3 regions of the Streptomyces sp. NPDC005141 genome follow, and region 3 is predicted to be linked to each of the others. Evidence: predicted binding sites of a transcription regulator. Region 3 holds the regulator's gene; each other region holds the start of a gene.

Region 1 (10,122 bases), on a different contig from region 3:
GTCGGCTTCCTCCGCGCAGCGCATGAAGGCCGTCGCCCATCGCCAGGTCAGGAACGCCACCCGGTCCGCGCCGAGCATGCCGCCCACGAGTTCCGCCCGGATGTCGTCGGGGAGCATCCGGAAGTAGTCCTCGGGCGCCCACGGCGTGTGGGAGAAGTGGCCGATGCGCAGGTCGGGGCGCAGCTCGCGGAGCATCCCCGGCACCAGACACAGGTGGTAGTCCTGGACCAGCACCGCCGCTCCCTCGGAGGCCTCCTCGGCCAGCGCCTCGGCGAAGGCGCGGTTGTAGGTCCGGTACGCGGCCCACTGGCGCCGGAACTCCGCGTCGAAGACCGGCTCCAGCGGGGTCTGGTACAGCATGTGGTGGACGAACCACAGCACGGAGTTGGCGATGCCGTTGTAGGCGTCGGCGTGCACCTCGGCGTCGATGGCCAGCATCCGCACGCCGTCCTCGCCGACTCCGCGCGCGACGGCCTCCCGGTCGCCGTCGCCGAGGGCCGAGCACACCCATAGGGCGTCCGCGTCGGGCCCGATCGCGGAGAGGCCCGAGACGAGGCCGCCGCCGCCGCGCCGGGCGTGCAGCGAACCGTCCTCCCGTACCTCGTAGGTGATCGGGCCGCGGTTGGACGCGACCAGAATCCGGTGGGCACCGTGCGTTGAAGCCATGCCTCGAAACCTAGCCCCGTGTCGAAACGCTCAAACGTTCCCTTCGGCCGTATGCGATCGCGGGCCGGGAGGGCTGGTCTACGCGGCTTTGCGCCGCTGGTACTCGGAGATTTCGCTCATCGGGGGCCTTTCCTCCGTGTCCACCGAGTACGTGCGCGGCTGGAAACCGTCCCGGCCGCGCTCGAACTGGGTGAGGGCGGGACGGATCAGGTGACCGCGGGCCAGCCGGAGCTGGGCGGTGCGGTAGATCGCGGCGGCCATCCGGCCCAGGGCCTGGCCGTCCTGGTGGCGGTGCTTGCGGACACCGACGTCGACCTGGGCGAGGGCGTCCAGGCCCACCAGGTGCAGGGCGTCGACGAGCATGCCCAGTTCCACGCCGTAGCCGACGGGGAACGGGAGCTGTTCGAGCAGGGAGCGACGGGCCGCGTACTCGCCGCCGAGCGGCTGGACGAAGCCCGCGAGCTGCGGCCAGTGCATGTTCAGCAGGGGGCGGGCCATCAGCTCGGTGACCCGGCCGCCCTGTCCCGAGGCGCCGCCCAGGGGGCGGTCGTACATGGCCTTGACCAGATCGACACCGGGGTCGGTGAGCAGCGGGCCCACGATTCCGATGACGAAGTCGGACGAGAACTCCCTGAGGTCCGCGTCGATGAAACAGACGATGTCCCCGCTCGTCACGAGCAGCGACCGCCACAGCACCTCGCCCTTGCCGGGCACCGCGGGGATCCGCGGGAGGATGTCGTCGCGGTGCACGACTCTCGCGCCCGCGGCCGCGGCGACCGCGGAGGTGCGGTCGGTCGAGCCCGAGTCGACGACGACGATCTCGTCGACGAGCGGCACCTGCTGCATCAGGTCGTGGCGGATGATCGCGACGATCTCGCCGACCGTCTCCTCCTCGTTGAGCGCGGGCAGCACGACGCTGACCGTCGACCCGGTCGAGCGTTTCGCGGCCATGAGCTTGTGGAGCGGGCGGTCGGTCAGGGACCAGGAGCGTGTGCTCAGCCAGCTTTCGACGTCTTTCAGCACGGTCTGCGGCTCCTCACTGTCTGATCACACGCTCTCATCAGCGTGCCCGCTGCGGCCAGCGGCAGATGGATTGCCGTCGTCTCGCGGTTCGGACGACTATCTCAACTGTCCTGGCCTTCGGTTACAGTCTTGAACAACGCGGATGACCATCGCATGTCCTGGATCATCGCCGCGTATCGTGTTCAACAGTTCAACAATCAAATACCGCTCATCCAGAGGGGCAGAGGGATACGGCCCGATGAAGCCCCGGCAACCCTCCAGCCGGTCTCGTACCGATCGATGTCGATCGCGTCGCGAGGCTCCCGGCTCGGGAAGGTGCCAAATCCGTCTCACGGCGAAGTGCGTCGTGAGGAAGATGAGGAAAGGGCCTCGCCTCCATGGCTGCGCAGACAGTTGCAAGTACCACGAACTCCGCCGAAGCGGTGGACCTCGGCCCGGCAGCGGCGCTCTCCTGCCGCGAGTGCGGACACCGCGTCCCGCTCGGCCCGGTCTTCGCCTGCGAGGAGTGTTTCGGCCCGCTGGAGATCGCCTACGACTTCTCGGCCTACGAGACCGAAGAACTCCGCAAGCGCATCGAAGCGGGACCCGCGAACATCTGGCGCTACGCGCCCCTCCTGCCCGTCCCCGCGGACGTGGCGCAGAAGCCGAACATCAACCCCGGCTGGACCAAGCTCGTCCAGGCCGACAATCTGGCCCGCGAGCTCGGCGTCGACGCCGGCAAGCTCTTCGTCAAGGACGACTCCGGCAACCCGACGCACTCCTTCAAGGACCGCGTCGTCGCCCAGGCCATCGAAGCGGCCCGCGTCTTCGGCTTCACCACCCTCTCCTGCTCCTCCACGGGCAACCTCGCCGGTGCCGTGGGCGCCGCGGCGGCCCGCGCCGGCTTCCGCTCCTGCGTGTTCATCCCGCACGACCTGGAGCAGGGCAAGGTCGTCATGGCCGCGGTCTACGGCGGCGAGCTCGTCGGCATCCAGGGCAACTACGACGACGTGAACCGCTTCTGCTCCGAGCTGATCGGTGACCCGGCCGGCGAGGGCTGGGGCTTCGTCAACGTCAACCTGCGGCCGTACTACGCCGAGGGCTCCAAGACGCTGGCGTACGAGATCTGCGAGCAGCTCGGCTGGCGGCTCCCCGACCAGCTGGTCGTGCCGATCGCCTCCGGCTCCCAGCTCACGAAGATCGACAAGGGTCTGCAGGAGCTGATCAAGCTCGGGCTCGTCGAGGACAAGCCGTACAAGATCTTCGGCGCCCAGGCCGAGGGCTGCTCCCCGGTGTCCGTCGCCTACAAGGCCGGCCACGACGTCGTACGTCCGCAGAAGCCGGACACCATCGCCAAGTCGCTCGCCATCGGCAACCCCGCGGACGGGCCGTACGTGCTCGACATCGCGCGGCGCACCGGCGGTGCCGTGGAGGACGTGAACGACGAGCAGATCGTCGACGCGATCAAGCTGCTCGCACGCACCGAGGGCATCTTCGCGGAGACGGCCGGCGGCGTGACCGTCGGCGTCACCCGCAAGCTGATCGAGAACGGTCTCCTCGACCCGACCCTGACCACGGTCGTGCTGAACACCGGCGACGGCCTCAAGACTCTGGACGCGGTGGCCTCGGACACCGGGCTGACCGCGACCATCCGCCCGAACCTCGACTCCTTCCGAGAGGCTGGCCTCGCATCATGAGCGTCAACGTCCGCATCCCCACCATCCTGCGCACCTACACCGGGGGCGCCGCCGAGGTGACGGCCGAGGGCACGACCCTCGCCGAGGTCATCGCCGACCTGGAGAAGAACCACACGGGCATCGCCGCGCGCGTTCTGGACGACCAGGGCAAGCTGCGCCGCTTCGTCAACGTGTACGTCAACGACGACGACGTCAGGTTCGAGCAGGGCCTGGAGACGGCGACCCCGGACGGTGTGGGCGTCTCGATCATTCCGGCCGTCGCCGGGGGCTGATCGTTACCCTCGGTAATGCCGAACACGCTGAGTTCATCGAATTGCCCCCTCCGTGAGAGAAACGGAGGGGGCAATTCTGTATGGTTGAGCGCGCTACAGTTGGGGAAGTCGCTTCGCTTTCGATGTTGGTTTCATGCCGGACGCATATGAGTTCTCGCCCGGCATCCGACAAGAAGTAGCCAAAGTACCCCGCCTTTTTGAGCCTTTTATGGCATTTACGGGGCCCGACTTGCCCTGAATCCTTGCACATTCTCCGCATATCCGTGATCGGCCATGCCCAGAATTCTCGTCCGATTGACCTGTTGCAGACGGCAGTTGGACAGATACATTCAGCCGCGGTCGACGCGTTCCGGCGCACACCCCCAACCGTTGGGGGGTGAGGTCTGACCCGGATCCGCGAAGTGTGGATCTGTGCAAGGGCCAGTAATAGGGGAGTTAGGCATGGCTCAGGGCACCGTCAAGTGGTTCAACGCGGAGAAGGGGTACGGCTTCATCGCGGTCGACGGTGGTGCGGACGTCTTCGTGCACTACAGCGCGATTCAGATGGACGGCTACCGCACCCTTGAAGAGGGTCAGCGAGTGGAGTTCGAAATCTCGCAGGGCCAGAAGGGTCCGCAGGCGGACATGGTCAAACTCGCCGTCTGATCCGGGCGCGAACGGCCACCGACGCACTCACGCCGAGGGGCCCGCATCCCACCAGGGATGCGGGCCCCTCGTGCGTCCCCGGCCGTCTTCCGGGGTCCCCTGTCTGTCTCGCCAAGTCTTGTGCGCGCCCGCGAGCGCGCCCCGTGCGGGCGCCGCGTGTGCGCTCCGCCAGGGGCCCGTTTTCAGGAGAGGCGCTTGCACTCGCAGGGGTCGAGTGCTAATCATTGGCGTTAGCACTCTCCCAGTGAGAGTGACAGAACTTGGATCGGGTCAGCGAGGCCCGCGGGCCTGTGGGGCAAGGAACCACAAGGCTTGCAGGCCGTCCGTCGCGGGCGCGGGCACGATCCGGAGCAATCCACCCCGTCCGGGAGGACCACTTCACATGGCCAAGATCATCGCGTTCAACGAGGAGGCACGGCGCGGTCTCGAGCGCGGGATGAACCAGCTCGCTGACGCCGTCAAGGTCACCCTCGGCCCCAAGGGCCGTAACGTCGTCCTCGAGAAGAAGTGGGGCGCCCCCACGATCACCAACGATGGTGTTTCCATCGCCAAGGAGATCGAGCTCGAGGACCCGTACGAGAAGATCGGCGCCGAGCTGGTCAAGGAAGTCGCCAAGAAGACGGACGACGTCGCCGGCGACGGTACGACCACGGCGACCGTGCTGGCCCAGGCGCTCGTGCGCGAGGGTCTGCGCAACGTCGCCGCCGGCGCCAACCCGATGGCCCTCAAGCGCGGTATCGAGAAGGCCGTCGAGGCCGTCTCCGGTGCCCTGCTCGAGCAGGCCAAGGATGTCGAGACCAAGGAGCAGATCGCTTCCACGGCCTCCATCTCCGCCGCCGACACCCAGATCGGCGAGCTCATCGCCGAGGCGATGGACAAGGTCGGCAAGGAAGGCGTCATCACCGTCGAGGAGTCCCAGACCTTCGGTCTGGAGCTGGAACTCACCGAGGGTATGCGCTTCGACAAGGGCTACATCTCGGCGTACTTCGCCACCGACATGGAGCGTATGGAGGCCGTCCTCGACGACCCGTACATCCTGATCGCGAACTCCAAGATCGCGAACGTCAAGGACCTGCTCCCGCTCCTCGAGAAGGTCATGCAGGGCGGCAAGCCGCTGCTGATCATCGCCGAGGACGTCGAGGGCGAGGCCCTGTCGACCCTGGTCGTCAACAAGATCCGTGGCACCTTCAAGTCCGTCGCCGTCAAGGCTCCGGGCTTCGGTGACCGCCGCAAGGCCATGCTCGGCGACATCGCCATCCTCACGGGCGGCGAGGTCATCTCCGAGGAGGTCGGCCTCAAGCTGGAGAACGCGGGTCTGGACCTGCTGGGCCGTGCCCGCAAGGTCGTCATCACCAAGGACGAGACCACGATCGTCGACGGCTCCGGCTCTGCCGACCAGGTCGCCGGCCGTGTGAACCAGATCCGTGCCGAGATCGAGAACTCGGACTCGGACTACGACCGCGAGAAGCTCCAGGAGCGTCTGGCGAAGCTGGCCGGCGGCGTGGCCGTCATCAAGGCCGGTGCCGCCACCGAGGTCGAGCTCAAGGAGCGCAAGCACCGCATCGAGGACGCCGTTCGCAACGCGAAGGCGGCCGTCGAGGAGGGCATCGTCGCCGGTGGTGGCGTGGCCCTGCTCCAGGCTTCCTCGGTCTTCGAGAAGCTCGAGCTCACGGGTGACGAGGCGACCGGCGCCAACGCCGTGAAGCTCGCCCTGGAGGCCCCGCTCAAGCAGATCGCCGTCAACGGTGGTCTCGAGGGTGGCGTCATCGTCGAGAAGGTGCGCAACCTGCCCGTCGGCCACGGCCTGAACGCCGCGACCGGTGAGTACGTCGACATGATCGCCGAAGGCATCATCGACCCGGCGAAGGTGACCCGCTCTGCTCTGCAGAACGCCGCCTCCATCGCCGCGCTGTTCCTCACCACCGAGGCCGTCATCGCCGACAAGCCGGAGAAGGCCGCTGCGGGCGGCGCTCCGGGCGGCATGCCGGGCGGTGACATGGACTTCTGATCGACCCCGGTCGATCATCGTCCTGACGTTCCGAGGGCGGCACCTTCCCGCGAGGGAGGGTGCCGCCCTCGGGCGTTTTTTTGTGTTCCCGCGCTTCAGGCACCGCGCCACGAGGGCTCCGTGGCGCCGGACGCCTTCCGCGGACGTGGCCCGGATCACAGCGGCAGGTGCGGGAGCGGCGGAATGCCGCGCCCGGCGGTGCGGTTGACCCGGACAGGCAGTCGATGCATGTGCACATACCGCACGGAATCTCCTGCCTCGCCGACCGCACGACGTCATACCGACCACCTCGCCGAGGAGCCCCCACGTGACCGCTGACGCCGCGTCCCGCGCAGCCGAGATCCTTTCCCGCCCCGTTTCCCTGAACGGACTGACCGTCCCGAACCGGATAGCGATGGCGCCGATGACCCGGCAGTTCTCGCCGGGCGGCGTACCGGGGGAGGACGTGGTCGGTTACTACTCCCGCCGCGCCGCCGCGGGCGTGGGCCTCATCGTGACCGAGGGCACGTACGTCGGCCACGACTCGGCCGGACAGAGCGACCGGGTGCCGCGTTTCCACGGTGAGGACCAGCTGGCCGGATGGGCGAAGGTCGCCGACGCCGTCCACGCGGCGGGCGGCACGATCGTGCCCCAGCTGTGGCACATCGGCATGGTGCGCAGCGCGGGCGAGCCGCCGTTCGCGGACGCCCCGCCGGTCGGCCCCTCCGGCATCGGTTCCGAGGGCGCCGAGGTCACCGGCAGGGCGATGACCCAGCAGGACCTCGACGACGTCATCGAGGCGTTCGCGAAGGCCGCGGCGGACGCGGAGCGCATCGGCTTCGACGGTGTCGAACTGCACGGCGCCCACGGCTACTTGATCGACCAGTTCCTGTGGTCCGGCACCAACCGGCGCGAGGACGCGTACGGCGGCGACCCGGTGGCCCGTACGAAGTTCGCGGCGGAGATCGTCGCGGCGGTACGCGACTCCGTCTCGCCGGAGTTCCCCGTTCTCTTCCGCTACTCGCAGTGGAAGCAGCAGGCCTACGAGGCCCGCCTCGCCGAGACCCCGGAAGAGCTGGAGGCGATCCTCGCCCCGCTGGCGGCGGCCGGAGTGGACGCCTTCCACGCCTCCACGCGCCGCTACTGGCTGCCCGAGTTCGACGGTTCCGACCTGAACCTCGCCGGCTGGACGAAGAAGCTGACGGGCAAGCCCTCCATCACCGTCGGCTCGGTCGGCCTGGACGGCGACTTCATCAAGGCCTTCATGGGCGAAGGCTCCTCGGTCCGGGGCATCGACGACCTCCTCGACCGCCTGGAGCGCGACGAGTTCGACCTCGTCGCCATCGGCCGCGCGCTGCTTCAGGACCCCGAGTGGGCGGCCAAGGTCCTCGCGGGCCGCTTCGACGAGCTGGCCCCGTACGACGCGGCGGCACTGCGCTCGCTGAGCTGACCCGAGCTTGCCTGTGGGGCGGCGCCGCTGTGACGCGGGCGCCGCCCCTTCTTTGTGCGCCGCGCCGGTCAGCCGGTGGTGCGGAGATGGCCGACGAAGGCGGTCCAGGCGGCGGCCCCGAAGGTGATCGAGGGACCGAGGTTCTTGGAGTCCCGGACGGGGACGAGGGTGGGGTGGCCGGGGGCGACCTCCAGGCAGTCGCCGCCGCTTGCTCCGCTGTGCGTTGACTTGCGCCAGCGTGCGACCTCCAGGCAGTTGCCGCCGTCCCCGCCGCTGTAGCTGGACTTGTACCAAGCTGCGGCGCTCAGATCGTGCTCATGGGCCTTGTTCTCCATGCTCGCAATCCTCCGCCACGGATTCGATCAGAGCCAGGGAATCGTGCGGGGAAAGCGCCGACGCCTGGAGGAGGTTGAACGTGAGGACGTGGCGGGTGACAGTTGCCGGGTCGTCCAGCAGCTTCCCCATGCTCGGCGCATCCACGAAGGACAGCGGGGGCGCGTCATCGAACTCCATGAGCTTTAGAGATCCGTGCATCGACGCGTGAGCCCCCGTGTCGAACGGCAGCACCTGCACGATGATTCGGTGTGCCTTGGCCAGCCCCGTCACGTGTCGGAGAGCTTCCGCCATTACCGAACCGCTCCCGACCTGTCGCCGTAGCACGGCCTCGTCCACAACCACCCACAACAACGGCGTTGTTGGATCGTCGATGAGCTGCGCACGCTCCAAGCGTGCGGCCACGAGTGCGGCGATCTCAGCATCGGGCGCTGTCGGCGTGTACGCGCGAAAGACTGCTTCCGCATACCTCTCGGTTTGCAACAGTCCCGGGATCAGCAGCGTCGAGTACTCCCTGATCGCCGTAGCGACCGCCTCCGCCTCCGCCGCCTCTGCGAAGTGGTCCGGGTACTTCGACCTGGCCAGGGCCTTGCAGTTGCGCTCGAAGAACCCGTTGGTCCCCAGGATCTCGTCTATCTGGACGGCGTATTCGAGGTGCAGGCGGCGGGTCCCGGACTCCAGTTGGCCGATGAACGAACCGCTGACGAAGAGCGGTTCGCCCAACTCGGCCTGGCTGAGGCGGGCGTTCTCGCGGGCGTGCCGCAGCTCCGCACCGATCATGGCGCGCGGCGAGGAGGACGGATCGAGGTCCTTCGGTCCGGGCATGGCAACTCCCTGTCACACAGGTCGGGTTGTTGGAGCGCCGTCTCTGGCCAGGTTAGAGGGGTGATGGCCACGCTGAGTGGTGAAAGCGAACACTCAGCGTGGAGGGATCGGAGCGATGGAGATGACGCCGGGCAACCGGGTACGGCCGACGGAGGAGATCGTGGAGGAGCTGCGGGCGGCACTGACCGGGGTCGGTGTGGTGCTGCCGTCCCTGCGGGTCGATCCGGTGACCGGCGCGAGCGAAGAGCCGTTCGCCCTGGTCGCGCTCGGCCGCTGCAACGTGGGCACCGCGCGGCGGCTGACCGAGGTGCTGCGCCGACGCGATGTGCGGGACGGCGGTGGCGACGCGTGAGCGAGGAGTACGCGATCGACGTGCGGGACGGCCGGCTCGGCCAGGTGATGGGGCACGAGGGCGGCTACGTACAACTGCGGCCGCCAGGCGGCGGACGCGAGTGGGACTGTCCTCCCGAGGCCCTGGCGGAGGCACCGCCGGGGGAGGTGCTGCGGGCGCGGGTGCGGCGGCTCAACGCGGAGGGGCGCCTGCCGTGACCCTGGCCGGGGAGGGCGCCCCGCTCCGGGGTCCCTCCCCGGCCCGTCTAGAGATTCCCCATCGGTTCGATGTCGACCTTGACGGGTGTGCCCCAGATGCGGAGCACCTCGTAGTCGGTGAACTCGTGGACGAGGCGGTAGGCCATACCGGGGCGTGGTGTCCTGCGCTCGGCGGCGAGGTAGCGCTCGGCTTCGTGGCGGTCGCGCCGGGGGGTGCCGCAGAGGTGCCACTCCTGGCCGGTCCAGACTTCCGGGAGCCAGCGCTGCTGCGGCTGGGGACGGTCGCCGCGGACGCCGTAGCGGGACATCGCCCGGTCGGGGAGCTCGTCCGGGGCGGGCGCCCGGCCGTGCGTGTACGCGTCGTTGACCTCGGTGCGGCGGGCGGTGCGGCGGCGGGTCTCGCAGAGCAGGCAGCGGTCCGGGGCGCTCTCGTCCACCGGGCCGTTCGGATGCTCGGAGCAGCGGGTGGTCGGCGCCGCCGTCGTCACCGTCTCGTCGAGCAGGTCCAGGGCCCGCTTCAGGTCCGCCTTGACCTCGTGCAGCTTGGCGTCGGGGGTGTCGGCGTTCAGAGCGTCGCCGTGCTCCCCGAGCAGCCGCAGGGCGCGGCCGAGGGCGGTCAGCTGTGCGTGGTTCATGGCACCAGCCTCGCACGCGCCGCCGACAGTGCGGCTACACGGCGGCCCGTTCCGCCGGACG
Region 2 (10,122 bases), on a different contig from region 3:
CGCCATCTCGCCCGACGGCACGAAGGTCGCCTTCGTCCGCACCGTTGACGGTCACCGCCAGCTCTTCTCGATCAACACCGACGGCACCGGCGAGCGCCGCCTGACCGATGACGCCGGTGACTACGACAGCCCCTCCTGGGCGCCCGCGAGCGACCGGCTCGTCGTGCACTTCCTGCGGCCCGTCAGTGACGGCTACCAGCAAGGCAACGTCGTCATGACGATCACCCCGGACGCGGTGACGGAGGGTGTGCCCTTCTCCGGCGTTGAGCCCGCGTGGCAGCCGCTGCGCAAGAACACCGTCGCCCGGGTCTGGGGCGCCGACGTCAACAGCAGCAACATCGCCGGGTCCCGCTGGACCTGGAACACGGTCGGCAAGAGCGAACCGGGCCTGATGAACGCCTCGTCCGCCGTGCTGGTCTCCCAGGACAGCCCCTCGTACGCGCTGACGGCCGCCGCCCTCGCGGGCAAGAAGCACGGCCCGGTCCTGCTGACGCCGGAGACCTCGGTCTCCTCGGCCGTGCAGGCGGAGCTGAAGCGGGTCCTCAAGCCCGGCGCCACGGTCCACCTCATCGGCGGCACGTCGATCCTCAGCAGCTCCGTCGCCTCGAAGATCACCTCGCTCGGCTTCACTCCGAAGCGACTGGCGGGGACCTCCCGCTACTCGACCTCCGTCGCCGTCGCGAAGTCCGTCACCAGCGCCCCCGACTACGTGTTCCTGGCGACCGGCACCGACTACCACTCTGCGCTCGCCGCGGCGTCCGCCGCGGGCTCCCTCGGGACCGCGGGCAAGGCCGTCGTCGTCCTGAACGACGGGAACACGCTGACCTCGTCGGTCAAGTCGTACCTGAACGGCCTCGACCCGGACGACACCTACATGATCCCGGTCGGCGGTTCGGCCAAGTACGCGCTCACCCACACGAACTTCTCCAACTGGCCCTCCCGGTACACCTATTACCCGGTCGCGGCGGCCACCCACGAGGGCACCGCGGTCGCGCTGGCCACGATGTGGTGGGACGCACCGGGCAGCGTGGCACTCGCGTACACCGACAGCTGGCGAGGCGGCACCACCGCCGCCGCCGCGATGAACGTGTTCGGCCCGCTGCTGTGGACCGACCTCGGCACGCTCTCCGCAGACACCAAGTCCTACCTGCTCAAGGGTGCCGCGAACGTCAACGGTGTGGCGGTCTTCGGCGGCACCGGCTCGGTGTCGACGACGGCGCTGAACTCCGCGGGCGCGGCGATCAGCGCGAGCGGCAGCCAGTGGAAGTACGCGCCGTACTACAACGGCGTCGAACCGACGGCGAGTTCGTACTCCTCGACGAGGTCGGCCGCGGGTGCCCCGGCGGCGCGTCCCGGCACGGCGCCGCGTCCCGTCGCCGAGCCGAACCTCGGTCCGCTCAAGACCGGCCACCAGCAGTAGGCGGTCCCGCGGGTGCCCCCACCAGCATGGTCGGGGCGCCCGCCACCCGGGTCAGGAACACCGTCGCGGAGCGGGGGCCCTGCGGCTTCACCTTGCGCCGCAGCTCCTCCGGCTCGACGGCCGATCCGCGCTTCTTCACGGTCAGGACGCCGACCTCCCGCTCCCGCAGCAGTGCCTTCAACTTCTTCACGTTGAAGGGGAGTCGATCGGTGATCTCGTAGGCGGAGGCGTACGGCGTCGGGCGCAGCTCGTCGGCCGTGATGTAGGCGATCGTCTCGTCGATCAGCCCGCCGTCCAGTTCCTCGGCCACCTCGGCGACGAGGTGCGCGCGGATGACCGCGCCGTCCGGCTCGTACAGATAGCGCCCGACCGCTCGCACCGCCGGATCGGGCAGCCCGCGCCCGCGCAGCTCGCGCGGGCCCGGCAGCAGGGTGGCGCGCACCAGGCCAGGCTCCGTGCCGAACCACAGCACGGCCTCCTTCACGTCTCCGCCGTCGGAGATCCACTCGGCCTCCGCCTCGGCGGGGACCGCTTCGTGCGGGATGCCGGGAGCGATCTTCAGCGCGGCGAACGGAGCCTTCGCGGCCGCCCCGATCGCCCAGGACAGCGGCGGCGAGTACGCCTCCGGGTCGAAGATCCGGCCCCGGCCGCCCCGGCGCCCCGGGTCCACGAAGACCGCGTCGTACGACGAGGTGTCCACCTCGGTGACGTCCGTCTCGCGCACCTCGATCAGGTCCTTGAGCCCCAGTGCGTCGGCGTTCGCGCGGGCGGCGGCGGCCGTCAGCGGATCCCGGTCGACGGCGAGGACCCGGATTCCGGCGCGGGCCAGCGCGATCGCGTCGCCGCCGATGCCGCAGCAGAGATCGGCGACGGAACGGACTCCCAGGGCGCGCAACCGCTCGGCGCGGTGGACCGCCACGCTCGTCCGGGTGGACTGCTCGACCCCGTTCGGGGTGAAGAACATCCGCCCGGCGTCCTCGGCCCCGAACTTCGCCGCCGCCCGCTGCCGCAGCCGGGCCTGTCCGAGGGCCGCCGAGACCAGTTCGGCGGGGTGCTCGCGGCGCAGCCGGGTGGCGACGGCCAGTTCCTGTGCCGGTTCGGTGGCGCGGACCTCGTCGAGCAGGGCGCGGCCCTCGGCGGTGAGGAGGGAGGCGAAGGAGACGTCGTTCACCCGGCCATTGTGGGCCAGTCGGTGGACGGTGTGCTTCCGGCGGCGGTGTCGGGGCCCGGGTGAGGGCGGTGACCTGGGAGGATCCGGCTCCATGCGACCCGTACGACAAAATGATAAAAACGGCACAAACGGGGCCGGTGCGCGCTGGGGAGTCGGCGTGCTCGCCCTCGCCCTTCTCGTCTCCGGCTGTGCCGAGACCAGCTCCGGTTCCGGCTCCGGTTCCGTCCCCGGCTCCGGTTCCGGCGCCGGAACCGGAACCGACGCCGATGCCGATGCCGATGCCGCCAAGCCGGCCCACGGTCGGCAGGTCCGGCTCCAGGCGCCCCCGGCCCGCGCCCTCGACGCGTACGCCTCCCGGCTCCGGCTGGCGCAGGCCCGGCGTGTCGCCGCCGCCAAGCGCTGGGGACTCGCCGAGGTGCCGCTGACACCCCCGGCGCCGCCCGCCAGGAAGCCGGTCATCGAGGCCCGCAAGGGGTTCGAGGTCGACGGGCAGGAGGAGCTGGGGCTGCCGCCGGTCTTCACGACCGTCCCCACCAAGGACAAGGTCGTCTTCCTCACCATCGACGACGGCGAGGAGAAGGACCCCGCGTTCCTGCGGATGATGAGCGACCTGAAGATCCCGTACACCGCCTTCCTCAGCGGCTACCTGGTCAAGGACGACTTCGGGTACTTCCGGAAGATGCGCGACCGCGGCATCACCCTCAACAACCACACGCTGCACCACCCCTATCTGCCCGCCCTGTCCTACGCGCGGCAGAAGCGCGAGATCTGCGGCATGCAGGACGTGATGAAGAGGCAGTTCGGCAAGCGCCCGGTCCTCTTCCGCCCGCCGTACGGCAACTACAACCAGGACACCCTGCGCGCCGCCAAGTCCTGCGGCGTCAAGTACGCGCCCATCTGGGACGAGGAAGTCTTCGTCGACCACTGGGAGTACCGCGAGGACGACCGTGACCTGCACCCCGGCGACATCGTCCTCACCCACTTCCGGGGCCGCAAGGACTGGAAGGGCACCATGCCCGACATGGTCCGCCGCTTCCTGAGGACGGTCACGGACAAGGGGTACGCGGTCGCGCGCCTCGAGGACTACCTGTGAGGGTGCGGGCGGTGCTCGCCGGACTGCTCGCGGCGGTGCTGCTCGGTGGCTGCGCGCAGTCCGTCGACCCCATCGAGCGGCTGGGCAAGAAGGCGGCCCAGCGAGTGCGTCCGCAGGAGACGGCATACCGCCGCTGGGGTCTGGCCACCCCGCTCGCCGCGGCACCGAAGGCGCCCGCCCGGACCACCGCACGCAGCGCGGGTCCGGGGCTGCCGCCCGTCGTGGACCATGTGCGCACCCGCGACAAGGTGGTCTTCCTGACGTACGACGACGGGGCGGAGCGCGATCCCCGGTTCGTCGACATGGTCCGCGAACTGCGGCTGCCGGTCAGCATGTTCCTCACGGACAGTGTCGTCGGGCCGGGGTACGGGCACTTCGCCCGGCTGCGCGCGGTCGGCGCGAGCGTCCAGAACCACACCCTCGACCACGCCTCCCTGCGCGGTCTGCCCTACGCCGGCCAGCGCGCCGAGATCTGCGGACAGCAGGACAAGCTCCGGCAGCGCTTCGGCATCCGGCCCCGGCTGCTGCGGCCCCCCTACGGCAGGTACGACAGCACCACCCTGCGCGCCGCCGCCGACTGCGGGGTCGCCGCGATCGTCCTCGGCCGCCCCGCCGACGCGCACCGGCTCCGGCCGGGCGACATCCTCTCCGGCTTCGGCGAACCCAATCTCACGGACGCCACGGTCCGGCTGCTCCGGCGCATCCAGGCGGAGGGCTTCACTCCGGCCCGGCTGGAGAACTACCTCTGAGGGGCCGCCGTCCGGCGCGGTCCGGCCCCGTTCGGACCGCGCCACGCCGACGCCTTTGGCACTCCGCTTGACCGAGTGCTAATCGCAGTCATAGTCTCAGGTCTGGCACTCCCCACTGGAGAGTGCCAATAGCGACGGGCAGGTCCGGCACCCGCGACGACGGATCGACCTGGTCGCCACCTCAGACAGTTAACCCCGTGAGATCTCCGAAGGGGGAGGTCGGATCGTGACGACCGCCAGCTCCAAGGTTGCCATCAAGCCGCTCGAGGACCGCATTGTGGTCCAGCCGCTCGACGCCGAGCAGACCACGGCCTCTGGCCTGGTCATTCCGGACACTGCGAAGGAGAAGCCCCAGGAGGGCGTCGTCCTCGCCGTTGGTCCGGGCCGCGTCGAGGACGGCAAGCGTGTCGAGCTCGACGTCGCCGTCGGCGACATCGTGCTCTACAGCAAGTACGGCGGCACCGAGGTGAAGTACAACGGCGAGGAGTACCTCGTCCTCTCGGCTCGCGACGTGCTCGCGATCATCGAGAAGTAATTCACCCGGTAAGGGCGTTCGGGGGCTTCCCCCGGACAACCCCGCACCAAGCATTGCAGTGAACTGCGCCCCTGGCCCCCGCTACCTAACAAGCCGGGCGCCGGGGGCGCTGTTCGTTCTCCAAATTTTCCGAGAGGGCTGAACCGCTCCTATGGCGAAGATCCTGAAGTTCGACGAGGACGCCCGTCGCGCCCTTGAGCGCGGCGTCAACAAGCTTGCCGACACGGTGAAGGTGACGATCGGTCCGAAGGGCCGCAACGTCGTCATCGACAAGAAGTTCGGCGCCCCCACCATCACCAACGACGGCGTGACCATCGCCCGTGAGGTCGAGGTCGAGGACCCGTTCGAGAACCTCGGCGCCCAGCTGGTGAAGGAGGTGGCGACCAAGACCAACGACATCGCGGGTGACGGTACGACCACCGCCACCGTGCTCGCCCAGGCGCTCGTGCGCGAGGGCCTGAAGAACGTCGCCGCGGGTGCCTCCCCGGCGCTGCTGAAGAAGGGCATCGACGCGGCCGTCAAGGCGGTCTCCGACGAGCTCCTCGCCACCGCGCGCCCGATCGACGAGAAGTCCGACATCGCCGCCGTCGCCGGTCTGTCCGCCCAGGACCCGCAGGTCGGCGAGCTCATCGCCGAGGCGATGGACAAGGTCGGCAAGGACGGTGTCATCACCGTCGAGGAGTCCAACACCTTCGGTCTGGAGCTGGACTTCACCGAGGGCATGGCCTTCGACAAGGGCTACCTGTCCCCGTACATGGTGTCCGACCAGGAGCGTATGGAGGCCGTCCTCGACGACCCGTACATCCTCATCCACCAGGGCAAGATCAGCTCCATCCAGGACCTGCTGCCGCTGCTGGAGAAGGTCATCCAGTCGAACGCCTCCAAGCCGCTGCTGATCATCGCCGAGGACGTCGAGGGCGAGGCCCTGTCGACCCTGGTCGTGAACAAGATCCGCGGCACGTTCAACGCCGTCGCCGTGAAGGCCCCCGGCTTCGGTGACCGCCGCAAGGCCATGCTCGGCGACATCGCCACCCTCACCGGTGGTCAGGTCATCGCCGAGGAGGTCGGCCTCAAGCTCGACCAGGTCGGCCTGGACGTGCTCGGCAGCGCCCGCCGCGTGACCGTCACCAAGGACGACACCACGATCGTCGACGGTGGCGGCAGCTCCGACGAGGTCGTCGGCCGCGTCAACCAGATCAAGGCCGAGATCGAGAACACCGACTCCGACTGGGACCGCGAGAAGCTCCAGGAGCGCCTCGCGAAGCTGGCCGGCGGCGTGTGCGTGATCAAGGTCGGCGCCGCCACCGAGGTGGAGCTCAAGGAGAAGAAGCACCGTCTGGAGGACGCCATCTCCGCGACCCGCGCCGCGGTCGAGGAGGGCATCGTCTCCGGTGGTGGCTCCGCGCTCGTCCACGCCGTCAAGGTCCTCGAGGGCAACCTCGGCAAGACCGGCGACGAGGCCACGGGTGTCGCGGTGGTCCGCAAGGCCGCCGTCGAGCCGCTGCGCTGGATCGCCGAGAACTCCGGCCTGGAGGGTTACGTCATCACCTCCAAGGTCGCCGAGCTCGACAAGGGCCAGGGCTTCAACGCCGCCACCGGCGAGTACGGCGACCTGGTCAAGGCCGGCGTCATCGACCCGGTCAAGGTCACCCGCTCCGCCCTGGAGAACGCCGCCTCCATCGCCTCCCTGCTCCTCACGACCGAGACCCTGGTCGTCGAGAAGCCGGCCGAGGACGAGGGCGACGCCGGTCACGGCCACGGGCACTCCCACTGACGTACGACGTCATGAGGACGGACACGCCCACCGAGGCGTGACGTCGTGAAGAGGTCCCCGTTCCACCAGGAACGGGGACCTCCCGCGTTTCCGTGGGGCTGTTTCCCGGGGCCGTCCTTCCGGCGCGCGGAGCGGTCAGCCCTCCAGCGCGTCCAGTGCGCCGAGCCCGGCCATCAGACCCAGCCGGTCGTACTGCCACCAGCCCTCGACGATCTTCCCGTCCTCTCCGCACCGGAAGATGGTCGTGCCGGTCATGGAGGCCTGCTTCCCGGACGCGGGCATCCCCATGAAGTCGCCCGTGTGCGTGCCGTTCCAGGTCCACCGCGTGCAGACGCGGTCCCCCTCGGTGATCTGGTCCTCGATGGTGAACGCGAAGTCGAAGCCGCCGCGCCACATCTCGATCTCGCGCCGTACCGCGTCGAGCCCGATGGTGTCCTGTTCGTTGGCGGGGTCGTGGTCGTGGTAGCCCTCCGCCATCAGTCCGTTGAGCGGCTCCAGCTCACCCGGGCCCGCCAGCATCTCGAAGTACGTGCGGATGTTCGCCGCGTAGAGCTGCTCGTCACGCACCACGTCGAGGTCCGTGAACGTCGGCATCCCGTCGCAGAGCGCCACCATCTCCTGGAAGATCGTGTCGGTCTCCGGAAGCTTCGAGTTCCGCATCGCGTCTTCGTACGACGGGAACTCCACGATCTCCACGAAGTGACTCGCGTCGGCGCGGTCCTTGCCGATGACGCTGTGCGTCGCGGTCCGCTTCCCCTTGGTCTTCTCGACCCACGTGTCCATCAGCCGGTTCATCTCGTCGAACCTGCTGGTCCTGCAATCGATCAGCTGCATGAATGTCATGGCGCCGCCTCCGGCCCCCTGGTCCGGTAGATCCACCCTCAATCCTCCCACCGGAGGGGCGGCACCACCCACCGCACGAAACGCGCGGGCGCCTGCCGCGCGACCCGCGCGACCTGCGTGATCGCCCCTACTGGGGGCCGTACTTCCGACCGGTCCTCGACGTGATCCCGCCCAGCAGCGCCCGGGGCGTCACCTTCACCACGCCCATCAGCGCCTTGTAACGCGGATCGGGAATGGACAGGGTCCGGCCGCGCGCCAGGTCGGCGAGTGCCGCCGCGACCAGCTTGTCGGCGTCGAGCCACATCCAGTTCGGGATGTTGTCGGTGCCCATGCCGGCCCGCTCGTGGAACTCGGTGCGCACGAAGCCGGGAGCCAGCGCCATCAACCGCACGCCGCTGCCCGCGAGATCTTTCGCCGCGCCCTGCGTGAACTGCACGACCCACGCCTTCGACGCCCCGTACGTGCCCCGCGGCACGAACGCGGCCACCGACGCCACGTTGACGACGCCGCCCCGGCCGCGCTCCCGCATGGCCTCGGTCGCCGCCGACGTCAGCCGGAGCACCGCCTCGCAGTGCACCTTGAGCATTTTCAGCTCGTCCGCCATCGACACGTCCAGATAGCGGCCCTTGTTGCCGAAGCCGGCGTTGTTGACCAGCAGGTCGACCGGGCTCCTGCGGTCGGAGAGGCGGGCGGCCACCGCTTCGATGCCCTCGTCCGTCGCCAGGTCCGCCGTGAGCACCTCCGCCTCGATGCCGTGCCGGTCGTGCAGCTCGGTCGCCTGCTCCCGCAGCCGCTTCGTGTCCCGCGCCACCAGCACGAGGTTGTGCCCGTCCGCCGCCAGCCGCCGCGCGAAGGCGGCACCGATTCCCGCGGTCGATCCCGTAATCAGAGCCGTTGTCATGGCGCAAGGTTAGTGACCGGCCTGCCGCCCGGTGGCCGGTGCCACCCAACGCCCGACCGGGTTCCACGAGTTCTCCGCACCCCGCCCGGCCGGGGCCGGGGCGGCCCCTACCCGCCGTACTTCGCCACGTACTCCCGCGCCGCCGCCCGCGACTCCGTGTGCAGGGCCTCGCCGGCCGTCAACAGCCTTGGCAGCAGCTCCCGTTCGGTCGTCGAGGCGCGGAACTGGACGGCGACGGTGACATCGTGGCCCGGCCTGTGCACGATCTCGATCGGGTCCCCGGCGCGGATCTCCCCGGGCTCGATCACCCGCAGATACGCGCCGGGTGCGCCCCGCCGCGTGAACCGCTTCACCCAGCCCTTCTCACCGAGGTGCCCCTGGAAGGTGCGGCAGGGGATGCGCCCGGAGGTGACCTCCAGGACGACCTCGGAACCGATCCGCCAGCGCTCGCCGATCAGCGCGCCGGACACGTCGAGCCCGCACGTCGTGAGGTTCTCGCCGAACACGCCGTTCGGCAGGGTCCGGATGAGCTCGCGCTCCCAGTCGTCGAGGTCCTCGCGCGCGACCGCGTACACGGCCTGGTCGTCACCGCCGTGATGGCGCAGGTGGCAGATCGCGTCCCCGGCGAGCCCGCTCCCGCCGGACCCCTTGGGGCCCGGTGCCGTCACGCGTACCGGCCCGTCGACCGGGCGCTTGTCGATGCCGGTCATACCCTCCGGCTGGTCCGTGTACCCGACGGCCCGCGCCCGGCCGACGTTGAGCGACAGAAGCTTCATGGCACCAAGTTAGGCGATACAGCTCAAAGCGTCGATGCGATATTTCCCGTCGCACCCAAGATGCGCTTATGCTCGAAGGGTGATCGAGGCCCGTCATCTCCGTGTCCTGCGCGCCGTCGCCACCACCGGATCCTTCTCGGCGGCGGGCCGCGAACTGGGGTGCACCCAGCCCGCCGTCAGCCAGCAGATGAAGGCCCTGGAGTCGTCCGTGGGCACTCCCCTGCTCGTCCGGACGGGCCGCGAGATGCGCCTCACCCAGGCGGGCGAGGCCCTGGTCAAGCACGCGGCGAGCATCCTGGCCGGTCTCACGGCCGCCGAGGAGGAGGTCGCCGCGATCGCCGGTCTGCGCGCGGGCCGCGTCCGGCTGGTGTCCTTCCCCAGCGGCAGCTCCACCCTCGTCCCCACGGCCCTCGCCGCGCTGCGCGCCGCGCACCCCGGCACCCGTGTCTCCCTGGAGGAGGCCGAACCGCCCGAGTCCGTCGAGAAGCTCCGGGCCGGCGACTGCGACATCGCGCTCGCGTTCCGCTACGAGGGAGCGCCGGGCGTCGAGGAGTGGGACGACCTCGTAGTACGGCCGCTGCTGATGGACCGCCTCGTCGGTCTGGTGCCCGAGGGGCACCGGCTCGCGCGGTCGGAGTCCGTGGCGATCGGAGAGTTCGCCGGGGAGCCGTGGATCGCCGGGTGCCCGCGCTGCCGCGGCCAGCTCGTCGAGGTCTGCCGCGGTGCCGGCTTCGAGCCCCGGATCGACTTCGCCACCGACGACTATCCGGCTGTGGTCGGGCTCGTGGGCGCGGGACTCGGCGTCGCCGTCCTGCCGGAGCTCGCGATCGAGTCCGTACGCCCGAAGGGGGCGCGCACCG
Region 3 (10,122 bases):
CGGGCACCGGGCACCGCCACCGAGCCGGACGCCGTACGGCTGGGACGTACGGGCGCCCCGGCCGGCGGGCGCACCAGCGTCACGACCCTGCCCTCCAGGAGGAAGCCGCGCGGCTCCAGCGGGAACACCCGGTGCTTGCCGAAGCGGTCCTCCAGGGTCACCGTGCCCGCCTCGCAGCGGATCACCGCGCCGCAGAAGCCGGTGCCGGGCTCCTCGACCACCAGACCCGGGTCCGCCGGGACCTCGGGCACGGGCTTGGGCTTCTTCCACGGCGGGGTCAGATCCGGAGAGTACTGGCGCATTCGGATGACGATAGGAGAAACGGCGGGCGGGCGGTGTGCCGATCCCTACGACACGCCGAAGCGCGTCGCCAGCTCCTCCCGCTGGGCCCGGACGAACGCCGCGTTCACCGCCGCCCCGTGCCCCGGCACGTACACCGCGTCCTCCCCGCCCAGGTCCACCAGCCGGTCGAGGGCGGCAGGCCAGTGCGACGGTACGGCGTCCGGGCCGGCCTGGGGTTCGCCGGACTCCTCCACCAGATCCCCGCAGAAGACGATCTCGGGTGACCCGAGCGACCCGAGCGACCCGAGCGACCCGAGCGATGCGCGCGACCCGAGCGATGCGCGCGATGCTCGCGACGTAGGCCGGGCGGGCGGTGCGGGCGGTGCCGATGGCTCCGCCGGTGAGGGCGGCTCGGGTGCGCCGGGGATCAGGACCGCCAGGTCGTGGCCCGTGTGTCCCGGGCCGACGTTCGCCAGCAGCACCTGGAGCCCGCCGCCGAGGTCGAGGGTCCACTCGCCGCTCACGGAGTGCCGGGGACGGACCAGCAGGTCCGCCGCCTCGGCCGCCGCGCCCGGGTCGAGACCGTTGCGCACGGCGTCCGCGCACAGCTCCTCGCGCTCGTACGCGAAGACCGCGTCCAGCCCGACCGCGCCGAAGACCTCCACGTCCGTGAACGCCGCCGCGCCGAAGACGTGATCGAAATGCGGGTGGGTCAGTGCGAGGTGCGTCACTCGGCGCTCCGGCCCGAGGAGCCGTTGGGCCTCGGCGCGCAGCCACGCGCCCTCCGCGAGGCTCGACCCGGCGTCGATCATCAGGGCCGCGCCCTCGCCGACGACGAGCCCGACCGTGCAGTCCCAGTCCGGAAGTCGCCGCCGCCCGACCCGGGGCGCCACCCTTTCCCACCCCAGCTCTTCCCAAGTCAGCCTCATGCGGCGACGCTAGCGGTGACCGGGTGCCGTGCACGACATCGCAGGCCCGCCCTTGCCGGGGTCGTGCCTCACCGCCGTACACTGGGCCGGGGAACGTTGGCACTCGCGTGCGCTGAGTGCCAGGCGAAAGCCACGAAGGCCACGAAGACCATCGAGTCGACTTCTGGAGGTGTGCGCGATGCTCAGTGAACGCAGGCTCGAGGTGCTGCGCGCCATCGTCCAGGACTATGTCGGCACCGAGGAACCGGTCGGTTCCAAGGCGCTCACCGAGCGGCACAGGCTCGGCGTGTCGCCGGCCACCGTCCGCAACGACATGGCCGCCCTGGAGGACGAGGGCTACATCGCCCAGCCGCACACCAGCGCTGGGCGCATCCCCACGGACAAGGGTTACCGGCTCTTCGTCGACAAGCTCGCCGGAGTCAAGCCGATGACCGCGCCCGAGCGGCGGGCCATCCAGAACTTCCTGGACGGCGCCGTCGACCTCGACGACGTCGTAGGGCGGACCGTGCGGCTGCTCGCGCAGCTCACACGGCAGGTCGCCGTCGTGCAGTACCCCTCGCTGACCCGCTCGACCGTGCGCCATGTGGAGCTGCTGTCGCTCGCCCCCGCGCGGGTGATGCTCGTGCTGATCACGGACACCGGCCGGGTCGAGCAGCGCATGATCAACTGTCCGGTGCCGTTCGGTGAGACGTCGCTCGCGGATCTGCGGGCCCGGCTCAACAGCAGGGTCGCGGGGCGCCCCTTCGCGGACGTCCCGCAGCTCGTGCAGGACCTCCCGGACGCCTTCGAGGCGGAGGACCGGGGTACGGTCTCGACAGTGCTCTCCACATTGCTGGAGACACTCGTCGAGGAGACCGAGGAGCGGCTGATGATCGGCGGTACCGCCAATCTCACCCGTTTCGGACATGACTTCCCTCTCACCATCCGGCCGGTGCTCGAGGCGCTGGAGGAGCAGGTTGTGCTCCTCAAGTTGCTTGGAGAGGCCGGGGATTCGAGCATGACCGTGCGAATCGGGCACGAGAACGCCTATGAGGGACTCAACTCCACGTCCGTGGTCTCGGTCGGCTACGGTTCGGGCGGCGAGGCAGTAGCCAAACTCGGCGTGGTCGGCCCGACCCGCATGGATTACCCGGGAACGATGGGAGCGGTACGAGCGGTGGCACGGTACGTCGGACAGATCCTGGCGGAGTCCTAAGTGGCCACGGACTACTACGCCGTACTCGGCGTGCGCCGCGACGCGTCCCAGGACGAGATCAAGAAGGCGTTCCGGAGGCTCGCTCGCGAGCTGCACCCGGACGTCAATCCCGATCCGAAGACGCAGGAGCGGTTCAAGGAGATCAACGCCGCGTACGAGGTGTTGTCGGACCCGCAGAAGAAGCAGGTCTACGACCTCGGCGGTGACCCGCTGTCCCAGCAGGGCGGCGGTGCCGGCGGCTTCGGCGCGGGCGGCTTCGGGAACTTCTCGGACATCATGGACGCCTTCTTCGGCACGGCGTCGCAGCGCGGACCGCGCTCGCGCACCCGCCGGGGCCAGGACGCCATGATCCGGCTGGAGATCGAGCTCGACGAGGCGGCCTTCGGCACCACGAAGGACATCCAGGTCGACACGGCCGTCGTCTGCGCCACCTGCAACGGCGAGGGCGCGGCGCCCGGGACCTCCGCGCAGACCTGTGACATGTGCCGCGGTCGCGGCGAGGTGTCCCAGGTGACGCGGTCCTTCCTCGGCCAGGTCATGACCTCGCGGCCGTGTCCGCAGTGCCAGGGCTTCGGCACCGTGGTCCCGACCCCGTGCCACGAGTGCGCGGGCGACGGCCGGGTCCGGTCCCGTCGCACCCTCACGGTCAAGATCCCGGCCGGTGTGGACAACGGCACACGGATCCAGCTCGCGGGCGAGGGCGAGGTCGGCCCCGGCGGCGGCCCCGCCGGTGACCTGTACGTCGAGATTCACGAGCTGCCGCACTCGACCTTCCAGCGGCGGGGCGACGACCTGCACTGCACGGTCACCCTCCCGATGACCGCGGCGTCCCTCGGCACCAAGGTGCCGCTGGAGACCCTCGACGGCATGGAAGAGGTCGACATCCGTCCGGGCACACAGTCCGGCCAGTCGATCCCGCTGCACGGCCGGGGCGTCACCCACCTGCGCGGCGGCGGCCGCGGCGACCTCATCGTGCACGTCGAGGTCACCACGCCGACCAAGCTCGACCCGGAGCAGGAGCGGGTGCTGCGCGAGCTCGCCAAACTGCGAGGCGAGGAGCGGCCCACCGGTCAGTTCCAGCCCGGTCAGCAGGGGCTCTTCTCCCGGCTGAAGGACGCCTTCAACGGTCGCTGACCCAGGCGCGGCGCGGGGTGGGAATGCCACCCCGTGCCCGCCCATCCCGGTGGCCTATGCCGGGCGGAAGGCCGGATTCGGACTTGTACTGAGGACGTGACAACATGCCGTCATGTCCTCCGCACTGACCGATCTCTTCCCTCACCCGATCGTGCAGGCCCCCATGGCGGGCGGCGTTTCCGTCCCCCAGCTCGCGGCCGCCGTGTCCGAGGCGGGCGGGCTCGGATTCCTCGCCGCCGGGTACAAGACCGCCGACGGCATGTACCAGGAGATCAAGCAGCTGCGCGGGCTGACCGGACGTCCCTTCGGCGTCAATCTGTTCATGCCGCAGCCCGAGTACCCCGGTGCGGGCACCGGCTCCGCCGGAGCGGCCGGTGCCGCGCTGCCTTCTGCCGCCGCGGTCGAGGTCTACGCCAACCAGCTCGCGGGTGAGGCCGCCTGGTACGAGACCGAGCTCGGCGACCCGGACAGCGGACGCGACGACGGCTACGACGCCAAGCTCGCCGTCCTCCTCGACAACCCGGTGGCGGTGGTCTCCTTCCACTTCGGCGTGCCGAGCCAGGACGTGCTGGACTCCCTGCGCCGCGCCGGCACGCTCACCCTGGTGACCGCGACCACGGCCGAGGAGGCCCTCGCCGTGCAGCGGGCGGGCGCCGCCGCCGTCATCGTGCAGGGCATCGAGGCCGGCGGACACCAGGGCACCCACCGCGACAACCCGGAGACGGACGGCACGGGCGTCGGGCTGCTCTCCCTGGTCGCACAGGTCAGCGAGACCGTGCAGATCCCGATCGTCGCGGCCGGCGGCATCATGCGCGGCAGCCAGATCGCCGCCGTCCTCGCCGCGGGCGCGAACGCGGCCCAGCTCGGCACCGCGTTCCTCGCCACCCCCGAGTCCGGCGCGAACGCCGTGCACAAGGAGGCGCTGACCAACCCCCTCTTCGTCCGCACGGAACTCACGCGCGCGTTCTCCGGGCGGCCGGCGCGCGGGCTGGCCAACCGCTTCATGCGCGAGCACGGCCCGTACGCCCCCGCCGCCTACCCCGAGATCCACCACCTGACCTCGCCGCTGCGCAAGGCGGCCGCCAAGGCGGGCGACGCGCAGGGCATGGCGCTGTGGGCGGGACAGGGCCACCGCATGGCACGTGACCTGCCCGCCGGGCAGCTGGTGGAGGTACTGAACACCGAGATCGCCGCCGCCAAGACAGCGTTGTCGGCAACCGACGAGATCCCGGAAGAGGGTGCGGCCCGATGACGGCACCGGTGTTCCTGGTCGAGCACTTCGACGCGGGCGGCGGCGGACGCTACGTCCTCGACGGCGCCGAGGGACGGCACGCCGTCTCCGTGAAACGGCTGCGGCCCGGCGAGGACGTCGTACTCACCGACGGGGCCGGGCGCTGGGCGGACTGCGTCGTCCTCGACACCGAGGGCAAGGACCGGCTGATCGTGAAGATGGACTCGGTGGCCGAGGAACCGGCCGAGGAGCCGCGCATCACGGTCGTCCAGGCACTGCCCAAGGGCGACCGGGGCGAGCTGGCCGTCGAGACCATGACCGAGACCGGCGTCGACGCGATCGTCCCCTGGGCCGCCTCCCGCTGCATCACGCAGTGGAAGGGCGACCGAGGTCTGAAGGCGCTCACCAAGTGGCGCGCCACCGCCCGGGAGGCCGGCAAGCAGTCCCGCCGGGTGCGCTTCCCGGAGGTCGCGGACGCGATGACGACCAAGCAGGTTGCCGCACTTCTCGCCAAAGCCGATCTCGCCGCCGTACTCCACGAGGACACCGAACTCGGCACCGAGCCGTTCGCGACGGCCGGCCTGCCCGGCTCCGGGGAGATCGTCCTGGTGGTCGGCCCCGAGGGCGGGATCTCCCCCGAAGAGGTCGCGCTCTTCACCGAGGCGGGCGCGAAGATGTTCCACCTGGGGCGTACGGTGCTGCGTACGTCGACGGCCGGGACCGTGGCCACGGCACTGCTGCTGGCCCGCACCGGCCGCTGGTCCTGACCCGTCACCCGCACATCCAGCAGGGATTCCATGGAACTCGCCCAGGTACGGCTGCTCGTCTCCGACTTCGCCGCCTGCTACCGCTTCTACTCCGAAGTCCTCGGCCTCAAGCCCCAGTCGGGCGCCGCGAAGGGCCCGTACGAGAAGTTCAGTCCCGTCATCGGGTCGGCGGGCATCGCCCTCCAGGACCGCGCGATGATGGCCGAGATCCTGGGCGAGATCGGTGACGTGGTGACCGGGCACCGTTCACTGGTGGTGCTGCGGGTGGACGACCTCGACACCTACTGCGAGCAGGTCGTCTCGCGCGGCGCGACCCTGCTGCACGGCCCGGCGCCCATGACGGACCGTATGCGCGTCGCCCATCTCAAGGACCCCGAGGGGAACCTGGTGGAACTCCAGGAGTGGCAGCTGCTGCTCGGCTGACGGGCGTCCCGGGACCCGCCCGGCCACGGGACGAGGAACTCCTTCGGGTGGTTGTGCGCCCGATGGCCACATGCGGTCTACCGCGGTGCGCCGCGCGGTGGCACGCTGCCGTCCATGGGGGCTTTGAGGCGTATCAGGCGTCGGACGGGGCGCGGGCGAGTACTGATGGCCGTCGGGCTGGGCGCGGCCGGCGTGTTCGGAGTGGCCGCGTGCGAGCCCGGGAACGGACTCAGCTCCGCCACCGTGGCCTACACGACCGACCAGACGGCGACCAAGGAGATCGAACGGCGCAAGGTGGACGTGCAATGGCTCAGCTGCACCGCGCACTACGGCAGCGCCAACAAGGTCTACACGCCCGGGAAGTCGCCCTCGCCGACCGAGAACACCGTGGCGTCCGTCGACTGCCAGGGCCAGACCGGCGACGGACGGCACATCGTCGTCAAGGGCAAGGTCACCCGCGCCGTCGACGGCGCCTGCGTACGCGGCGACCTGCGTGCCACCGTGGGCGGGAAGCAGTTGTTCCGCGTGAGCGGCCTGGGCGACTGCAACGCCACCGGCGGCCCCACCCCGCCGGTCACCTACAACCCGCCGAACGGACAGCCCGACCCCACCGTCACGGTCACCGTCACGAAGACCATGTGGTGCAAGGGCGACCCCACCTGCTGGCCCGCGCAGGGCAAGTGACCTGCCATGCCGTACACGGATCAAGTGATCCAAACCCCTGTCGGGGCGCGCGTCCGCTGCGTAGGGTGACCGGGTGACAGAGTCCGCACCCTCCGCGTATCTCCGGTTTCCGCACCTGCACGGCGAGTTGGTCGTCTTCACGGCCGAGGACGACATCTGGGCCGCCCCGCTCGACGGCGGCGGCCGCGCCTGGCGGATCAGCGCCGACAACGTGCCGGTGAACCATCCGCGCATCTCCCCGGACGGCACGACCGTCGCCTGGACGTCCACACGTGACGGCGCTCCCGAGGCCCACATCGCCTCCCTGGCGGGCGGGCCCGCCAAACGGCTGACGTACTGGGGCAGTTCGAAGACCCAGGTACGAGGCTGGACCCCCGACGGACAGGTGCTCGCCCTCAGCACCCAGGGCCAGGCCAGCCTGCGCCGCACCTGGGCACGGTCCGTCCCGCTCGACGGCGGCCCCGCGACGACCCTGCCGTACGGCCCCGTCGGCGACGTCGCCCACGGCGCGCCCGGCGTCGTCCTGCTGTCCGCCCCGATGGGGCGCGAGGCGGCCTGGTGGAAGCGGTACCGCGGCGGCACGGCGGGCAAGCTGTGGATCGACCGGGACGGCGAGGGCGAGTTCGTCCGGCTGCACGAGGAACTCGACGGGAACCTCGAATACCCCTTCTGGGTGGGCGAGCGGATCGCCTTCCTGTCGGACCACGAGGACGTCGGGGCCCTGTACTCCTCTCTCGCCGACGGATCCGACCTGCGGCGCCACACGCCGCTCGACTCCTTCTACGCCCGCCACGCGGCCACCGACGGCACCCGCGTGGTGTACGCCTCCGCCGGTGAACTGTGGCTCCTCGACGACCTCGACGGCGCCGAGCCCCGCCGGCTGGACATCCGGCTCGGCGGCCAGCGCGTCGACCAGCAGCCCCACCCCGTGAGCGCCTCGCGCTGGTTCTCCGCCGCCGCGCCCGACCACACCGGACGCGGCAGCGCGATCTCCGTGCGCGGCGCCGTCCACTGGGTCACCCACCGCTCCGGACCGGCCCGCGCGCTCGCCACCGAGCAGGGCGTCCGCGCCCGGCTGCCCCGCACCTTCCGTGCCGAGGGCGAGGAGCACGTGGTCTGGGTGACGGACGCGGAGGGCGACGACGCCCTCGAATTCGCCCCCGCGACCGGCGTCGCCCCCGGAGCCACCCCGCGGCGGCTCGCCGCGGGCGCGCTCGGCAGGGTCCTCGGTCTCGCCATGGCACCCGACGGAAGCCGCGCCGCCGTCGCCTCCCACGACGGCCGCGTGCTGCTCGTCGAGCGCGAGAGCGGCGAGGTCCGCGAGGTGGACCGCAGCGAGGACGGCGAGGTCACCGGTCTCGTCTTCTCGCCCGACTCGACGTGGCTCGCCTGGTCGCACCCCGGACCGCGCCCGCTGCGCCACCTCAAGCTCGCCAACACCACCGACCTCTCGGTGACCGAGGCGACCCCGCTGCGCTTCCGGGACTACGCACCGGCGTTCACCCTCGACGGCAAGCACCTCGCCTTCCTCTCGGCGCGCGCCTTCGATCCCGTCTACGACGAGCACGTCTTCGACCTGGCGTTCGTCGGCGGCTCCCGGCCGTATCTGATCACCCTGGCCGCGACGACACCGTCCCCCTTCGGGCCGCAGCGCCACGGCAGGCCCTTCGAGGCGCCCGACAAGGACGAGACGCCCGACAGCGAGGGCACCCCCAGCACCCGTATCGACCTGGACGGACTCGCCGACCGGATCGTGCCGTTCCCCGTCGAGGCCGCCCGCTACTCGACGCTGCGCGCCGCCAAGGACGGGCTGCTGTGGCTGCGCCACCCGCTGCGGGGCGTGCTCGGCTCCTCCCGCGCGACCCCGGACGACCCGGACCCGAAGACCGAACTGGAGCGGTACGACCTCGCCCAGCAGCGCATCGAGCACCTCGCCGCCGACGCCGACCACTTCACCGTCACCGGAGACGGCAAGCGGGTCCCGCTGTGGACCGACGGCAAGCTCAAGGTCGTCCCCAGCGACCGGCGCGCCTCGAACGACGACGAGAGCGACACGAACATCACCGTCGACCTGTCGCGGGTGCGCCAGACCGTCGACCCGGCCGCCGAATGGCGTCAGATGTACGACGAGACCGGCCGCCTCATGCGGGACAACTTCTGGCGTCCCGACCTGGGCGGCGTCGACTGGGACGCGGTCCTCGACCGGTACCGGCCGGTCCTGGAACGGGTCGCCACCCACGACGACCTCGTCGACCTGCTGTGGGAGGTGCAGGGCGAACTCGGCACCTCGCACGCCTACGTCACCCCGCGCGGCGGATGGGGCGGCGGCGACCGGGCGCAGGGGCTCCTCGGCGCGGACATCTCCCGTCACGACGACGGCAGTTGGCGCATCGACCGGATCCTCCCCTCGGAGACCTCCGACCCGGACGCGCGGGCCCCGCTCGCCGCGCCCGGCGTCGCGGTGCGCGCCGGGGACGCGATCGTCGCGGTCGGCGGACACCCGGTGGACCCGGTGGCCGGGCCCGCGCCGCTGCTCGTCGGCACGGCGGGCAAGCCGGTGGAGCTGACCATCTCGCCCTCGGGCGGCGGCGATCCGCGTCACGCGGTCGTCGTACCGCTCGCCGACGAGGAGCCGCTGCGCTACCACGCGTGGGTGGCCGACCGGCGCCGCTATGTCCACGAGCGGTCCGGCGGACGCCTCGGCTATCTCCACGTGCCGGACATGGTCGGCTCCGGCTGGGCGCAGCTCCACCGCGATCTGCGCATCGAAGTGGCCCGCGAGGGCCTCGTCGTGGACGTCCGGGAGAACCGCGGCGGCCACACCTCCCAGCTCGTCGTGGAGAAACTCGCCCGGCGGATCGTCGGCTGGGACCTGCCCCGCGGCCTGCGCCCCTACAGCTACCCGGAGGACGCGCCGCGCGGCCCCGTCGTCGCCGTCGCCAACGAGTTCTCCGGCTCCGACGGGGACATCGTCAACGCGGCGATCAAGGCGCTGGGCATCGGACCCGTGGTCGGCACCCGCACCTGGGGCGGCGTCATCGGCATCGACAGCCGCTACCGCCTCGTCGACGGCACCCTCGTCACGCAGCCCAAGTACGCCTTCTGGCTCGAGGGTTACGAGTGGAACGTCGAGAACCACGGCGTCGATCCCGACGTCGAGGTCGTCCAGGCCCCGCAGGACCACGCGGCCGGCCGTGACACCCAGCTCGACGAGGCGGTCAGGATCGCGCTGGCCGCGCTGGAGGAGAACCCGGCGAAGACCGCGCCCGCGCTGCCGCCGCTGTGACCCGGCGGGGCGGGCGGCACCGCGAGCCACCCGCCCCGCCGGGCCGCTAGCATGCGGAGGTAATGATCGGCTGGCGTGAGGAGGCACACGCATGGCGCAGGAGCCGAGGCGAGCAGAGGGCGGGGAGCCGCAGGACGACTGCCTGTTCTGCAAGATCGTGGCGGGGCACATTCCCGCGACGCTGGTGCGCG

Evidence for each region. The regulator HrcA, encoded in region 3, represses chaperone genes, less so after heat shock. The targets are predictions, from matches to a motif close to TTNGCACTCNGNNNNNCNGAGTGCNAA.
Region 1: groL (chaperonin GroEL) is a predicted target of HrcA. The motif match lies at 4,513-4,539, and genes of this name have one in related genera.
Region 2: groES (co-chaperone GroES) is a predicted target of HrcA. The motif match lies at 4,489-4,515, and genes of this name have one in related genera.

The regions. Positions count from the first base shown of each region.
Region 1 is NZ_JBSFYW010000013.1:10,442-20,563, reverse strand. Features, by position in the region: gene ACWD68_RS12925 (alpha,alpha-trehalose-phosphate synthase (UDP-forming)) at 1-666, opposite strand, end outside; gene ACWD68_RS12920 (glucosyl-3-phosphoglycerate synthase) at 745-1,689, opposite strand; SAM riboswitch class I at 1,895-2,051, shown strand; gene thrC (threonine synthase) at 2,067-3,365, shown strand; gene ACWD68_RS12910 (MoaD/ThiS family protein) at 3,362-3,637, shown strand; gene ACWD68_RS12905 (cold-shock protein) at 4,079-4,282, shown strand; gene groL (chaperonin GroEL) at 4,665-6,290, shown strand; gene ACWD68_RS12895 (NADH:flavin oxidoreductase) at 6,598-7,719, shown strand; gene ACWD68_RS12890 (DUF397 domain-containing protein) at 7,788-8,054, opposite strand; gene ACWD68_RS12885 (helix-turn-helix domain-containing protein) at 8,035-8,877, opposite strand; gene ACWD68_RS12880 (hypothetical protein) at 8,993-9,229, shown strand; gene ACWD68_RS12875 (hypothetical protein) at 9,226-9,426, shown strand; gene ACWD68_RS12870 (hypothetical protein) at 9,474-10,061, opposite strand; gene ACWD68_RS12865 (PTS transporter subunit EIIC) at 10,096-10,122, opposite strand, start outside.
Region 2 is NZ_JBSFYW010000010.1:137,275-147,396, forward strand. Features, by position in the region: gene ACWD68_RS10985 (cell wall-binding repeat-containing protein) at 1-1,420, shown strand, start outside; gene ACWD68_RS10990 (class I SAM-dependent methyltransferase) at 1,398-2,591, opposite strand; gene ACWD68_RS10995 (polysaccharide deacetylase family protein) at 2,683-3,684, shown strand; gene ACWD68_RS11000 (polysaccharide deacetylase family protein) at 3,681-4,433, shown strand; gene groES (co-chaperone GroES) at 4,660-4,968, shown strand; gene groL (chaperonin GroEL) at 5,120-6,742, shown strand; gene ACWD68_RS11015 (ester cyclase) at 6,878-7,585, opposite strand; gene ACWD68_RS11020 (SDR family NAD(P)-dependent oxidoreductase) at 7,713-8,486, opposite strand; gene ACWD68_RS11025 (MOSC domain-containing protein) at 8,594-9,262, opposite strand; gene ACWD68_RS11030 (LysR family transcriptional regulator) at 9,342-10,122, shown strand, end outside.
Region 3 is NZ_JBSFYW010000022.1:43,674-53,795, reverse strand. Features, by position in the region: gene ACWD68_RS19315 (DUF3097 domain-containing protein) at 1-302, opposite strand, end outside; gene ACWD68_RS19310 (MBL fold metallo-hydrolase) at 348-1,211, opposite strand; gene hrcA (heat-inducible transcriptional repressor HrcA) at 1,390-2,406, shown strand; gene dnaJ (molecular chaperone DnaJ) at 2,407-3,540, shown strand; gene ACWD68_RS19295 (nitronate monooxygenase) at 3,653-4,792, shown strand; gene ACWD68_RS19290 (16S rRNA (uracil(1498)-N(3))-methyltransferase) at 4,789-5,538, shown strand; gene ACWD68_RS19285 (VOC family protein) at 5,569-5,961, shown strand; gene ACWD68_RS19280 (hypothetical protein) at 6,127-6,645, shown strand; gene ACWD68_RS19275 (S41 family peptidase) at 6,719-9,931, shown strand; gene ACWD68_RS19270 (histidine triad nucleotide-binding protein) at 10,023-10,122, shown strand, end outside.